Linked DNA regions of Undibacterium parvum. Each later gene encodes a partner of the first gene's protein in a complex. Links are inferred from orthologs where the notes say so. Each region holds a gene or a part of one and is shown in the gene's direction. Other genes may lie near its edges.

Evidence for each region.
Region 2: the proteins of metK (region 1) and groL are in contact, whole or in part, in a cryo-EM structure (PDB 8P4O), measured with the Escherichia coli proteins. The link is inferred for Undibacterium parvum from one-to-one orthologs.

What each region holds. Positions count from the first base shown.
Region 1 is NZ_CP034464.1:1,242,318-1,250,274, reverse strand. Bases 2,105-5,071 are described here. They hold metK (methionine adenosyltransferase), read left to right. Parts: upstream 2,105-2,982; coding sequence 2,983-4,161; downstream 4,162-5,071. Other genes in these bases: EJN92_RS05255 (M14 family zinc carboxypeptidase), read left to right, coding at 4,178-5,071; EJN92_RS05265 (lysophospholipid acyltransferase family protein), read right to left, coding at 2,105-2,747. Outside these bases: phhA (phenylalanine 4-monooxygenase), read left to right, coding at 1-48; EJN92_RS05275 (transporter), read right to left, coding at 81-830; EJN92_RS05270 (LpxL/LpxP family acyltransferase), read right to left, coding at 1,039-1,902; more of EJN92_RS05265, read right to left, coding at 1,899-2,104; more of EJN92_RS05255, read left to right, coding at 5,072-5,089; EJN92_RS05250 (MBL fold metallo-hydrolase), read right to left, coding at 5,104-6,021; EJN92_RS05245 (MerR family transcriptional regulator), read left to right, coding at 6,264-6,707; EJN92_RS05240 (prolyl oligopeptidase family serine peptidase), read left to right, coding at 6,970-7,957. UniProt on the Escherichia coli protein: Catalyzes the formation of S-adenosylmethionine (AdoMet) from methionine and ATP.
Region 2 is NZ_CP034464.1:1,099,103-1,106,926, forward strand. Bases 2,576-5,409 are described here. They hold groL (chaperonin GroEL), read left to right. Parts: upstream 2,576-3,081; coding sequence 3,082-4,737; downstream 4,738-5,409. Other genes in these bases: groES (co-chaperone GroES), read left to right, coding at 2,758-3,048; EJN92_RS04665 (OPT family oligopeptide transporter), read left to right, coding at 5,002-5,409. Also shown: EJN92_RS04630 (MarR family winged helix-turn-helix transcriptional regulator), read left to right, coding at 1-205; EJN92_RS04635 (organic hydroperoxide resistance protein), read left to right, coding at 423-842; EJN92_RS04640 (hypothetical protein), read left to right, coding at 1,118-1,504; EJN92_RS04645 (helix-turn-helix transcriptional regulator), read left to right, coding at 1,506-1,697; EJN92_RS04650 (hypothetical protein), read right to left, coding at 1,837-2,337; more of EJN92_RS04665, read left to right, coding at 5,410-6,987; EJN92_RS04670 (oxygenase MpaB family protein), read left to right, coding at 7,131-7,824.

The sequences.
Region 1 (7,957 bases):
TTGCCTGCGAATACTTTGTTGGCGGGTGAAGTTGAATTGCTCGGGTAAGCTTTGCCGATCAATCGGACTAGAGAAATTGCTTAAAAACGCCAGGCCATGCCTATACCAGCCTGGCGTTCTATAGAGTTTTTGTGTCGCAGATATTTGATGCCTAAATCCAGGTCGAGATTGTCGGTAACTGCGAAAATGCAGCCTGCCACTAGGTGCTGATCTCCATAGGTTTCAGACTTGAGATCGGCTTGGTACACGCCCATATCGAGCAGTACTTGTATCTTTGGCGTGACTGCGTATAGCGTCGCAAATGAGGCGCGCCATAGCGTCGCACGCTGCTCTATGCTGGACTGTTCCTGGTTAAAATTTCTTTGCGTCAGGCTTAGATTACTGTGCATGGTCCATGCCTCGTTTTTATGGCTATGTACCAGCGTAAGCGCTAAGTCATGGCTTTCCTTGCTCAATTGTTTTTGCGTCGATCCGCTAGGGAAAAACAATTCTGTTTTTAGTGCCCAGCTATTCCCATCTTTTTCTGAAAACAGGTATTTTGTTCCTAGGGAGGCATCGCCCATTCCGGCCGTGGCCGACCATCTCATGGGGAGGGCAATAAACAGGTCGAGTTGATCATTTGCGCCGTAGGTATAGGTCGCGCTGGCGCTCTGACTGTGGCGGTTTGGCTCGCTGTTGTGATCGCTACTAAATTCGATTTGTTGCATACCTGTACTTTGTACGCCACTATCTTCAGTCACCAGCGGGTGGGCAGCATAGGCATAATCGGCGCTGAGCAAAAAGAGCAAAGTCAGATTTCGTAAAAACGATAGGGGCAGTTTTATTAACATCAGTGTTATTTCTAGGTATTACGGCGAGTTTATTCGAACTTCATATTTTAATGAGGAATTGTGACAGGCGATAACTTGAGCGGGATTTTCTTTTTTAACTTTAACTAAAAAGGCATAGATATTCACTAAGGAGTATCTATGCCTTGTTGACTTGACGCTGGACTGGCGAATGCCGAAATGCCAGATTTTTACCTCAATGTCGCCTTGCTCAATACACGCTGGCTTCGCCTTCCGGACGGGTTTTAAAGCGGCGGTGTGCCCAGAAGTATTCGGCTGGCGCTTTCATGATTTCTTTTTCTATGAAGCTATTCATGAAGCGGGTCGCATCTACCATATCTTCGCCCGGATAATTCTCCCATGGCGGATGAAACACCACTTTCCAGCCCTGATAATTCGGCAGTATGGTGGCGATCACCGGTATCACCTTGGCCTTGGTGGCGGCGGCGATGCGTGGCGCGGCCGTCAGTGTGGCCGCCTTGATACCAAAGAAGGGGACGAACTCGGCATCCTTAGGACCAAAATCCATGTCAGGCAGCATGAAGAAAGGCGTAGGTTCGCGCATGGCGCGGATGATGGGTTTGATGCCTTCGGCGCGCGAGAATAATTTGATTTTATTAAAGCGCAGACGACCTTTGCGTAGCGCCTCATCAAATACTTTATTTCTTTGTTCGGTATAGATCGAGCACACCGGTGACTCCAGAGAAAGCGCGATGCCCGCCACATCAAGACTGACAAAATGTGGACATAGTAAGATCGTGGGGCCGGCCGTGATGATATCCATAGGTACAGCGGGCTCTACCTGTATGAGTTTGCGCAGGCGGCGCTCGGAGGCCCACCAGAGTATGCTGCGCTCTAACACGCTACGCACATAGACTTGAAAATGCCGTTTTGCGATGGCCACTCTTTCTTCTTCACTTAACTGCGGCATGCATAAGCGTAAGTTGGTGAGGGTGATATGGCGGCGCGACTTGATTAGCTTGAATAATAGGCTACCGACCGCTTCGCCCAATCGACCTAAAATGGAGAGTGGTAGCCAATGCAGCAGCCACATTAAGGCAAGTACGAGTTTCATGCAGTTTCCTGTTCTGGACCATTGATACCATCGGGTGTCTTGTAGCGGTTGTAGCTCCAAAAATATTGGGCTGGGCTGCGTGCGATTAATTGTTGCATGGCTAGATTGATAGTGGCCGCTTGTCGCGTTGGATCGCCTTCAAGAATGGCATCGAAAGGCACGAAACGTACCACAAAACCGCGGCCATGCGGCAAGCGCTCGGCGTAGGTGAGTATGATGGGTGCGCCTGTCATTGCATGCATTTTGGCTGGCAGTGTCATGGTGTAGGCCGGTTTGCCAAAAAAGTTTGCCCACACGCCTTCACCTTGTTGCGGCACCTGGTCAGGCAACAAGCCTATCAGCTCACCTTTTTTGAGTGCCTTCAACATCAGGCGCACGCCGGATAAATTTGCCGGTGCCAACATCAAGCCATCTCTGGCACGCGCACCTTCTATCAGGGGTTTGAGGGCAGCTTTACGCGGCGGTCGATACAGTACCGTGAGCGGCGTCTTGGCGGCGATGGTCTGCGCCACGATTTCAAAACAACCCAGATGTGGCGTCAAAAAAATCACGCCCTTCTTGGCATCTAAGGCGTCTTGTACCAGTTCCCAATTTTCTACACTGGCAGTACGTAATACGCGCGCTGGATTGGCGCACCAGATGAAAGGCAATTCCATCAGATTCTTGCCGGCCTCCTTGATGGCCTCACCTAGACTTTTGATAAAACCGGCGCGTGCCATGTTTTCTTGCATGCGACGCCGGTAGCCGGCTGAGAGTAAATACACCAGCCAGCCCAGCGCGCTGCCTAAGGCGTGTAAGGCCGGCAAGGGAAAAATGGATAAGAAACGAAAAAGAATAACAAGCATGACGCCGCTCAATAAATTAGGGAAAAAGCTAAGAAAAATTAGGGGTATTCGACAAGGCGTGAATAAGAGGCGTAAAATATCACATATTGGCAGCGCGTTGAGAACAACGAGAGCTGCCCCCGCCGAGTTAATACAGACAACTTGCGAGACGGGTAATAAATTTCGCTAAAGCGTCGCAGGTTCTTTACCTGACTGCGGCATTGTCAATACGGTCATTTAATTTTAGGAGCTTGCGATGGCTAATGATTTTCTTTTTACCTCAGAATCGGTTTCTGAAGGTCACCCCGATAAAGTAGCGGATCAGATTTCTGATGCGATTCTTGACGCCATTTTTGAGCAAGACCCACGTTCACGGGTCGCTGCCGAAACTCTGGTCAACACCGGTTTAGTGGTATTGGCTGGTGAGATCACCACCAACGCCAACGTCGATTACATCCAGGTTGCGCGCGATACCATCAAGCGTATTGGCTACGACAATACCGAATTCGGTATCGATTACAAAGGCTGTGCGGTGCTGGTTGCTTACGACAAGCAATCGAATGATATCGCCCAGGGCGTTGATCACGCACATGACGACCATCTGAATATCGGTGCCGGTGACCAGGGTCTGATGTTTGGTTACGCCTGTGATGAAACGCCAGAATTGATGCCTGCGCCGATTTACTACGCGCACAGACTGGTGGAGCGTCAGGCGCAGTTGCGCAAGGATGGCCGTTTGCCTTTCTTGCGTCCGGATGCCAAGAGTCAGGTCACTATGCGTTATGTCGACGGTAAGCCGCACAGTATCGATACTGTGGTGCTGTCGACTCAGCATAGCCCGGAACAAAGCGATGGTCAGAAGATGAAGCCGTCTTTCATTGAGGCGGTGATTGAAGAAATCATCCGTCCGGTGTTGCCAGCCGAATGGTTAAAAGATACCAAGTTCCTCATCAACCCTACCGGTCGCTTTGTGATCGGTGGCCCGCAAGGCGATTGTGGTCTGACTGGTCGTAAAATTATTGTCGATACTTACGGTGGCGCTTGCCCTCACGGCGGCGGAGCTTTTTCCGGTAAAGATCCTACTAAGGTCGATCGTTCTGCCGCCTACGCGGCGCGTTATGTGGCGAAAAATATTGTTGCAGCTGGTCTGGCCAAGCAGTGTCAGATTCAGGTGGCGTATGCGATCGGTGTCGCCCGTCCTATGAACGTTACCGTGTACACCGAAGGCACAGGCGTTATTCCGGATGAGCAACTGGCAGCACTGGTCAATGAATATTTTGACCTGCGACCAAAAGGCATTATCCAGATGCTCGATTTGCTGCGTCCGATTTACACCAAGACGGCTGCCTATGGCCACTTCGGTCGCGAAGAGCCAGAGTTCACTTGGGAGCGTACGGATAAAGTGACTTTGTTACGTGCTGCTGCAGGACTTTAATTTTTGGAAAATCTAGATGCAATGGTGTGAAGTAAGCAGTAAGCCCATTGCAGTCTTGCAGGTGGCAGTGTTAAGCATCAGTTTGACACTGCCCTTGCAACTCTTTGCTGTGCCAGTTGCAGCGCTTGAGAGTAAGCCAGTTGCCTTGACAGACTGGTGCGCTACACTGGTGGCACGTTTGCCTAAGGTCAGTGCCAATGAATGTCGCGCCACTAAATTGCAGGCATCCGGTAGTTCCTCCCTCAATGGCTTTCCTATCCTGACTAAAGACGTCGCTGCCGACCCGGGTCGCAAGCAGGCGCTCAAAGTTTTGCTGTTGGGTGGCATCCATGGCGACGAGCAAACAGCCTCTTCGGTGGTATTCAAATGGCTGGAGCTGCAAGGAAAAAGTAATACGCAAGAGTTTCAATGGAAGGTCGCCCCGATCGTCAATCCCGATGGTCTGCTGGCGGCCAAGCCTAAGCGCGTGAATGCCCGCGGGGTGGACTTGAATCGCAATTTTCCTACGCCTAACTGGCAGCAAGATGCGCCCAAATATTGGGCCAATACGACCCGCAGCGATCCGCGCCGCTATCCGGGCAAGATGCCAATATCCGAGCCTGAGAGCCTCTGGGTGTATGACACCATAGAAAAATATAGACCGGACGTGATCATTTCGGTGCATGCACCGTTTGGTGTGCTCGATCTGGATGGCCCAGCCAAGCCGCCTAAAAGTTTCGGTCGGCTCTGGTATAACCGGGTTGGCGTCTATCCAGGTTCGCTGGGAAATTACAGCGGCTTACACAAAAATATCCCGGTAGTCACCATAGAGTTGCCCAACGCAGTGATGATGCCGCCCGATGCCGAGGTGCAGCGCATTTGGCTCGATATGCAGAGCTGGATACGGCGTAATGTGCCAATCAGACATAAATTGGCACAGCCCCATTGAAACCTAAGTCAGCCCTATTTGATCCAGTCCGGGAAATACCCAAGTAGCTTTTGCACCTGACTATCATGCGCCGGAACGATCACGGTGGCTGGATAGTCTTGCATCACGGTTCTGACCCGCTGTATGCTTTTTTGCGTTTCATGTGCATGCTGATCGACGATCATGCCGGCCGCCCAAAATTTAGCCGCGCCCGCTTTCAAGGCATCGACCGTCCACGCCACGTCCCCGATGAAAAAATAACATACGCCACTGTCGAGTGTGACAAACATGCCGATAGAGCCTGCCGTATGCCCGGCCATAGGTACTAGCACTATGCTGCCATCCTGATATAAGTCCAGACTTTTTTCGTATCCTTTATACGGACGGGCCTGAAATACGATGCTATTCCAGCGTATGTCTTTGGCGCTCACCTGAGATGCCCAGGTGCCACCAGCACCTGTGGTGGGCTTAGTTATATTCGCCATCTCATCGGCTGACACACTAATTATTGCTTCCGGGAAGTCGCCTAAAGCACCCGCATGATCCCAGTGGCTATGGCTAAGAATGACATGCTTAATACTTGGGTAGGCGGCAGCTCTGAGTTGTTCACTTGCCGGAATAATCGTTTTATCGTAGCTGAAAAACGGGCGCTGCCAGTAGGGCATTTCTTGATCATACTGCGCATCTATTTGGCTTCCCAGACCTGTGTCGAACAGCAAATAGTCGTCATGGTGCTTGATTAAAAATGCAGAGAAATTGGTATCTATCTTGTGTAAAAAACTTCCGCCTGGCTTCAATAAACCTTCAAGCACCGATATTTTTCCGGTCTTGATGATGGAAAAACCGATATCTGGCTTACTCTGCGCTGGCGTTAGCGACTCTTGTGCTGTCGCGAAAAGACTGAAACTGAAAAGAATAATCGAAATAAAGATGCGCATGATAGGCCTTTGCATGGTTGAGTGAGTAGTATCCACGGACCGCTAAAAACCGCAGATCCATGATTAAGAAATAGGGCTTACGCAAAATTGTCCCAGCTAGGCGTGCCGCCGAAGGCAGTACTTCAGTACGGCAAGGCGGATACAACGACGCTGGGGCGGTTTTGCGTAAGTCCTAAGAAACTAGCTTAAAGCTTGGGCTATACTCCAAGGTCAAGCGATAAAATCATCTCGGGTTTCAAACATAAAAAAGGTAGCCTATGAATATCAGTGAGTTAGCGCTGGCAGCCCAGGTTAGTACCGATACTTTGCGTTACTATGAAAAACAGGGCTTGATCGCGCCACCGCAGCGGCAGCAAAATGGCTATCGCTCGTATACCTTGGCGCAACTTGATCATGTGCGTTTTATCCGAGGGGCGCAAAGTCTGGGTTTCTCTTTGGCTGAAATACGCGAGATACTCCCGCAGTTAGCCGAAGGAAAATTCGGTCGTACACAAATCGAGGCGCAGTTGGCTGCCAAGATGGCGCAGATAGACGCCCACATAAGACAGTTAAAGGACTTGAAAAAAGAGTTGGCGAGAACTTTCTCTTCGTTGAAATGCAGCGCTGATCTGCCAGTTTCTACTCAAGATGGAACTCCGGCCGATGTCAGTCGCGGTCCAGACGCTGTTTTGGTGAAAAAATCATTTACTAGCCTGAAATAAATAGTTTATTTTTCTGTTGTTCTGGATGCTACAAATACAAAGATTATTTTTTAAATGGCGGCATTTCCGAAGATAGATAGTCGAATTGCGCGATCTACTATACTTACTATTTTTCACACTCTTTATCGGAATTTTTGCGGCGATAAATGATTCTGGCATCCGGAACTAAGGCACAATTTTGCCTGTCCATTGCAAGCGTGAATTGACTATCCGTCAGATTGCCAGCTTTCAATCACGACTAACTCTAAAAAATAAGGAAAAAATGAGACCACAATTAAAACTGGGCGCGGCATTGATGTTGCTTGCTGTCAGCCAACTAGCCAACGCACAGGAAGCTAAGCCACAAGCCGTAATAGCTGCATCCCCAGATGATAAATTCGTCTGGCTGGAAGATGTCGCTGGTGAAAAGTCGCTGGCTTGGGTCAAGGCGCGCAATCAGGTGACGCGCGGCAAGCTCGATGGCGATGCTGGCTTCAATAAGTTACGCGATGATTTGAAAGTGGTGCTTGATTCTAAAGATCGTATTCCCGGCATACGCAAGATGGGTAAGTCTTACTACAACTTCTGGACCGATGCTGAACATCCGCGCGGTGTCTGGCGCAAGACTAGCCTGGAAGAATATCGCAAGGCACAGCCTAAATGGGAAACCGTACTCGATATCGACGCGCTGGCCAAAGCTGAAAAAGAAAACTGGGTATTTAAAAACAGCGTCTGCCGTGAACCGGCTTTCGACCGCTGTCTGATAGAGTTGTCACGCGGCGGTGCCGACGCGGTCAGTCTGCGTGAGTTTGATCTGGCCAACAAGAGTTTCGTCAAGGACGGTTTTAGCTTGCCGGAAGCGAAGATGACGGTAGAGTGGCGCGATAAAGATCATCTGTTTGTTGCCACCGATTTTGGCGCCGGTAGCATGACTGATTCTGGTTATGCGCGCATCGTCAAGGAGTGGAAGCGTGGCACGGCCTTAAGCACGGCCCGTATTTTGCTGCAAGGTGAACAAAGCGATATGGGTGTCTCTGCCCAAAGCAGTGATCATGGCGGCGTACATCATGAATTAGTGCGCCGTGGCATCACTTTTTATACTGCCGAAAATTTTCTACGGGTAGGCGATCAACTCACTAAACTCGACGTGCCAGCGCAGACCGGTATCGATTTTTTTGGTACGCAATTTATCGTGACGCCGAACGAAGCCTGGACTACCGGTGGCAAAACCTTTAGCTCTGGCAGCGTACTGGCGATCGATTTTGCGGCTT
Region 2 (7,824 bases), 140 kb from region 1 along the record:
GGCACGATTAGTGCAGCGCACGCGCGATACGCTGGATGAACGCCAGGTGCGCATTACTCTCACGCCTGAAGGCAGAGAACTCAAGCAAGCGGCAAAGACAATACCGATCTCAGTGATGTGCGCCAGCGGCCAGAGTGCCGAGGTGTTAATGCAACTGCGTGGCCAGTTAACGCAGATACGCGATGACTTGAGCAAAAACACTTAAGCCAAAGTAGAGCTGAAACTGAGCGCCGCCAACAAGCTCAGCAGACGAAGGAAGAAATAACCTATTTCTATCCAAGCGAAGATATTTCAAATTAAATTGCACGCAATTGAATTGTGCGCTATTATTCTTCTGTCGGCCCTACTCTCAGCCGCAATGAGACGCCCGATTTGATGCGCGCTCACAGCAAGCTAACTCATACTTTTATCAAGGAAATATCATGCAAGTACTTTACACAGCAAACGCAACAGCAACTGGTGGTCGTGATGGCCGCGCCACTTCTTCCGATCAACATCTGGACGTTAAGTTGACGACGCCAAAAGAACTCGGTGGTGCCGGTGGTGATGGTACTAATCCTGAGCAAATGTTCGCCGCCGGTTATTCCGCCTGCTTCATCGGCGCTATGAAATTTGTCTCTGCCGCCATGAAGATTAGCTTACCAGCCGACACCACCGTCAACGGTCTAGTTGGTATAGGCCCCAACGGCAAAGGCGGGTTTGGCTTGGAAGTGGCGCTCAACGTGAGCATCCCTGGTATGGAACGCGCCACCGCCGAGGCACTTGTGCATAAGGCGCATGAAGTTTGCCCTTACTCAAACGCGACCCGCGGCAATATCGATGTCAAAGTCACGTTGCTGTAATTGCGCTAAGCAGTTTTAGTTCTTGAAAGCCGCCCAGAGTACTGAGCGGCTTTTTTCACGTTTACAAGCAAACATTAATAATTTTTCATGCTCATGTAAAGCTTGCTTGACATTGCTAATTTTCCGTTTATTATGTAAAGACTGCTTTACATGGAATACGTCAATTTTGCTGGAATCTAGGTAAGTGCAGTTTTTTCAACTGGCATGTAGAGAATTTTATATGCTATTTTTTTACCTACAGGTGTCAAGCACCCTTTACAAAATGGAGAATTAGCATGCGTGAGAAACAAATGAATCAACTTTATCTACGTGAATTTTTTGGATCTATCCTGCTTTACCTGATGGTTCTCTTCCCCGTCACCTGGATTGCCAAAGACATGCCGGACAGCATCACGCGCACCCTACTTGCGCTCACGCCCATGCTGCCAGCACTAGGGATGTTATGGGCGATCCTGCGTCACTTCAAGCGCATGGACGAATATCTGAGAATCTGGAACTTGGAATGCATCTCATTGGCAGGCGCCTTGACCGCCGTTTTCAGTCTCACCTATGGTTTTTTGGAAGGTGTAGGCTTTCCCCGTTTGAGTATGTTCGTCATCTGGGGAGTCTTTATGGGCGGCTGGGGCATCATTGCCTGTGTGCGCAAATCGATGGAAAAATGAAATGAAAAACCATGTCAGAGAATTGCGTGGCGCACGAGAGTGGAGCCAAGCCCAATTGGCCGATCAACTGGAAGTCTCGCGGCAAACCATCAATGCGATAGAGACGGGGCGCTATGATCCGAGTTTGCCATTAGCATTTGCGATTGCTAAGTTATTTCAACAATCTATAGAAGAAATTTTTCAGACTGATTGATACAAAAAAGATTTAATAAATATTAAACATACACCTGAGTTTAATATTGATTAAGGACCCTCGCCAGGAAGTAAAAAGGGCAGATGATTTGAAGCATCCGCCCTTTTTACGTCTTGGAGAAGATCAATCCAAAACCTGATTAATCGTCCCGGTGCCCTCTATCATGTCCACGACCGTGTTCATGTTCATGTTCATGTTCACGACCATGCCCCCTGTCGTCATCGCGATCATCGTAACGCCGAGGTTCATTTCGATATTCATTTCGATATTCATTTCGGTAGCCATCATCGCGATAGCGCACTTCGCGGTAACGCGGCACAACCACCTCGTTATACCAGCGCTCGCGCACAAAATACACCTGACGACCACAGGCATCATAGCGATAGCAGTGCTTTTCCCAATGTCTGGAATGCCCCTCCGGCACCATTAAATACAAGGGAGGCCTTTGCACTGTGACGTGTTCTATGATGCGTGGTTCGCGATAAATGACCTGAGGGGCTTGCTGGAAACCTCCCAAATCGAGGTGACCGTAAAAACCTGGCTGGCCAAATTGTATAGAAACACCGACATCGGATGCCTGAACGCTGGCAGAAAACAGCACAGCGATAACCAAACCTACTTTAATAAAGAACTTATCCACGATACGCTTTCACATTGAGAATGACTGACACTGCACATCTAACGGCTCAAGCAGCTTTTTCGATGACAAGAATGAAAAAATAGCGCTTGATTTTTTATAAACTCTACCGCATATAAAGACTTATTAGCGTCTCTAGTCTACTGGATACTCTGGCAAAAGGCCGCGGGCCAAAGGGTAACAAGATGTAAAAATAAAGGCTAAGAACTTGATTTTTAAAAGAAAAATATGTTTTTACATAAGTCGTTCTTGAAAAAATAGAGACACGCCCATATAATTAGCACTCAAGCACAGAGAGTGCTAAAACCCTCTGTAGCAATAGATTTTCAGTGTGACGCTATCATTACAGCAATATTTTGTTTTGGTAAGACACATTTAATTTGTACCACCATTTTTACTTATCGTAATTTATTAGGAGTCAATATGAATCTTCGTCCCCTGTATGATCGCATCATCGTTAAACGTCTGGATCAAGAAACAAAGACAGCATCCGGTATCGTATTGCCTGACGCTGCAGCTGAAAAGCCAGATCAAGGTGAAGTTTTAGCAGTTGGTCAAGGCAAGATGTTAGAAGACGGTAAAGTACGCCCATTGGAAGTTAAAGTCGGTGATCGCGTCTTGTTCGGTAAATATTCTGGTCAAGCTGTCAAAGTTGACGGTAATGAAGTTCTGGTGATGCGCGAAGAAGATGTTTTCGCTATCGTTCAGAAATAATTGATCACAATCTAAAGAATTCGGAGAAACAACATGGCAGCTAAGCAAGTAATTTTCGGCGATGATGCACGCGCTAAGATTGTAAATGGCGTTAACATTCTGGCTAACGCAGTTAAAGTAACACTGGGCCCTAAAGGCCGTAACGTAGTTCTGGAGCGTTCATATGGCGCCCCTACCGTGACTAAAGATGGTGTTTCAGTCGCTAAAGAAATCGAACTCAAAGACAAACTGGAAAACATGGGCGCGCAGCTCGTGAAAGAAGTTGCTTCCCGCACTTCTGACAATGCTGGTGACGGTACGACTACCGCTACAGTTTTGGCACAAGCTATCGTTCGCGAAGGCTTCAAATTGGTAGCAGCTGGTTTTAACCCAACTGACCTGAAACGCGGTATCGACAAAGCGGTTATCGCTATCGTTGCTGAGATCAAAGTTTTGGCTAAGCCAACGACAACCAACAAAGAGATCGCTCAAGTTGGTTCTATCTCTGCTAACTCCGACGCAAACATCGGTGACATCATCGCTAAAGCGATGGACAAAGTCGGCAAAGAAGGCGTGATCACTGTTGAAGACGGTAAGTCTTTGGACAATGAACTCGACATCGTTGAAGGTATGCAGTTTGACCGTGGCTATCTGTCACCATACTTCATCAACAACCCAGAAAAGCAAGCCGTTATCCTGGATAACCCGTTTGTTCTGCTGTACGACAAAAAAGTTTCCAACATCCGTGACCTGCTCCCGGTATTGGAACAAGTCGCTAAAGCTGGCCGTCCTTTGCTGATCATCGCTGAAGACGTCGATGGCGAAGCCTTGGCAACTCTGGTTGTCAACAACATCCGCGGCATCTTGAAAACTGCTGCTGTTAAAGCACCAGGTTTTGGCGATCGTCGTAAAGCGATGTTGGAAGATATCGCTATCTTGACTGGTGGCCAAGTGATTGCAGAAGAAGTTGGTCTGTCACTGGAAAAAGTTACTTTGACCGATCTGGGCCAAGCTAAGCGTATCGAAATCGGTAAAGAAAACACAATCATCATCGACGGCGCTGGTCAAGCAATCGGTATCGAAGCACGCGTTAAACAAATCCGCGCTCAGATCGAAGAAGCAAGCTCTGACTACGACCGTGAAAAATTGCAAGAGCGCGTAGCCAAGTTGGCCGGCGGTGTTGCAGTGATCAAGGTTGGTGCTGCGACTGAAGTTGAAATGAAAGAGAAAAAAGCGCGCGTTGAAGACGCTCTGCATGCAACACGTGCAGCAGTTGAAGAAGGCGTAGTACCTGGCGGTGGTGTTGCTCTGTTGCGCGCACGTCAAGCAGCTGGCGCTATCAAAGGCGACAACGCTGATCAAGATGCCGGTATCAAGCTGGTATTGAAAGCAATCGAAGCACCATTGCGCGAAATCGTTGCAAATGCTGGTGGCGAGCCAAGTATCGTGGTTAACGCCATCATCAACGGCACTGGTAACTACGGTTTCAATGCAGCCAATGACACTTATGGTGACATGATAGAAATGGGTATTTTGGATCCAGCTAAAGTAACACGTTCAGCATTGCAAAATGCCGCATCTGTTGCCGGTCTGATCTTGACTACCGATGCGATGGTTGCTGAATTGCCAGATGACAAAGCTGCCGGTGGTATGGGCGGTGGCGACATGGGTGGTATGGGCGGCATGGGTGGTATGGGCGGCATGATGTAATTACCCTTGAGGTAAAGTTCTAAAGAAAAGCCCTGCATTATTTGCAGGGCTTTTTTCTTGCCTAGTTGTTTTTATTTCCCAACTAAGTTCAAAAGCCAATTCGCATATTTGCCACTATAAATCAGTCAAATCTCAAGAAAAATGCGGGAATATTTGGATTTTCATCTAGCATCTTGACAGCAACATCCATGCCTCTGATACTGCCGCACCGAAGTGACCCTTCGCACAATTAAGATTTATTCCAAAAAACATACTGGGGACAATATGGCGCTGCAACAACTTAGCGACGAGCAAATCAGTAACTGGACTCGCGCCCAAAAGGACGAGTGGTGGTTGAGCAATATCTATCGCGGCAGCATGGCGCAATTAACGCTGCGCTCGGCAGTGACCGGTTTTTTACTGGGTGGCATATTGGCAGCCACTGCGCTATATGTCGGCGCTAAAACTGGAATAGGCATAGGCGTCAACCTGACCTCAGTTATTCTGGCGTTTGCCTTGTTTAAGATGATGCATAGTGCTGGCATCGCTTCGGATTTCACAATTTTAGAAAATAATTGTTCACAATCGATAGCCACTGCAGCAGGTTATATGGTCTCGCCCATGATTTCCAGCCTGACCGCCTACATGATCGTTACTGGCGTCATCATTCCCTGGTGGCAGATGCTGATCTGGATGGTGGTAGTGGCCACCCTCGGTGTGCTGATCGCCTTCCCCATGAAGCGCCGCTTCATCAATGAAGACCAACTACCCTTCCCTGAGGGGCGTGCGGCTGGTGTGGTACTCGATGCCCTATATACCGGCAATGCCGCCAGCGGTATGTACAAGGCGCGTCTGCTCGGTATGACCGCTGTATTTACCGGTCTGTATCAAATGATAGTGAGCGATGGTTGGATGAAATTGATCCAATTCAAAATTCTTCGTATGGATAAATGGACCGGTATGACTGAGGCCTGGAACCTGCATGAACGCTTAGATACCTATTACTACATGGCGGCGGTGAAATACGATTTATGGATACCAAAGATACTCGGTGTCGATTTCCGTACACTGGGTCTGCGCCTGACCCTAGACGCCGCGATGTTAGGTGTCGGTGGCCTGATGGGCATACGCGTTGCTTCCAGCGTCTTACTAGGCGCTTTCATCAACTTCGTCATTTTGGCACCTATCATGATAGGTCAAGGCGATATCGCCCCACGCGTAAACGCCGCCGGGACATTGGTCGCCTTGTCGCGCTCAGAAATCGTCAATCAGTGGTCGCTATGGTGGGGGGTCTCCATGATGGTGGTCGGTGCGCTAGTTGGTTTAATGGCGAAACCCGAAATTTTCACTACGGCCTTCAAATCTTTCACAAAAAAACAAGTAAAAACTGATGCTGGAAGCGATGTCTTACGCGATATCGAAGTCCCCCTCTGGATATCGTATGTTGGCGTGCCAATTTTCAGCGTACTCGGTGCCACCGTCACCCATGAATTTTTCGGTGTGCCCTGGCTACTGTCTTTCATCTCACTACCCTTGATTTTTGTTCTGACGGTAATTGCAGTCAACGCCATGGCACTAACATCATGGGTGCCACAAGGTGCGCTAGCAAAAATCACCCAATTCTCTATCGGTGCGGTCGATCATACCAACCCGGCGAGTAATATTATTCCGGCTGGTATGACGGCGGAAATCGCCATGAATGCGTCTAGCCTACTATCCGATATCAAGCCTGGCTATATGCTAGGTGCCAAACCACGTCAGCAAGCGATAGGCCACGTGATTGGTATCATCGCGGGAACTATTGCGTGCATACCGCTGTACTACTTATTATTCCTACCATCCGATGCCAACGGTCTGCGCTCTACCGCCACCATACTGACTGAGCAATTTGCCTTTCCTGCAGCTGTGCAATGGAAAGGCGTGGCTGAATTGATCGCCAAGGGCGTCAGTAGTCTGCATACTTCGGCGGTGATCGCCATGATCGTCGCTGCCGTATGCGCTGCCGCCATCGAAGTGGCGCGCATCGTCACAAAAAATCGCTTTCCCTTGTCGGCAGTATCGATAGGTCTAGGTGTAGTTTTACCCCCAGAAGCATGCTTCGCGATGTGGTTAGGAGCGATGGTGTTTTGGTGGATGGGTAGAAAGAACACAGAAAAAGGCAGTGCAGGCCATGACTTCTGGGTAGAGGGCTGCGAACCGATCTGCGCAGGTTTGATTTCTGGTGCTGCCTTAGTTGGAATCGGTAACGCGATTATTAATGTCCTGATCTAGTCTCAGATTTACACCTCAACCAGGCCTTGCAATGAAAATTGCAGGGCCTTTTTCTTTCCTATTTACTTGCTGATGAAATAAGATACGGTATTGGCATTTTTATTCGCCCAGCTCTTAAAAAAAACCATCCCAACAGGTAAAGCATGAAATTTCTCATAAGTGCAGTCCCTAAGTTAAGCTATTTCGTTTGCACTATCGCTCTGTTAGCCTTCGCCTGGCATAGTCAGCATTTTCTACTGATGCTACTAGCGGCTGCCTTGGTGCTGAGCATCCCGCTTTTCAAGTTGAATTCTTCGCTTAAAAAACAAGGGAAGAAAAAAGCTGCAATCCTTCAATATCAACTCTCCGATCAGCAGCTAAAACAAGCACGCTTACTTGCTGACCCACTGGCCGACAATACTATACAGAGCCTACTTGGCGACTGGCCACAAGCGGCAGAAAATGTATCGTATAGTCCGCTTGAACTTAGTGTTCAATGGCAAACCATCGCCAGCATCAATCGCCAGTTTGACGATTGGAAAACCAATGCCGACATCGCCAACTGGCCGGAGACCGAGGCTAGACCTGAGTCCGCGATCGACCAGCATCTACAGGCTTATTTGCAAGCGGGACTAGCCCTGCCAGATTGGGCAGAGCCAGCCAAGATAGAAAGAGCCGAAACCTTGTTTATGGAATACGGTGCACTCTCTTGCTCGCTCTTATTTTGCTCCAGCCTACCAGAGTGCTATGTAATACCAGATCTATCGGCAGTGCTACACGCGGCCGGACAATTGGAACAGCATACGGATCACAGGATACGCTCCACCGCTGCGATGATCTTCCCTGTAATGATGAAGG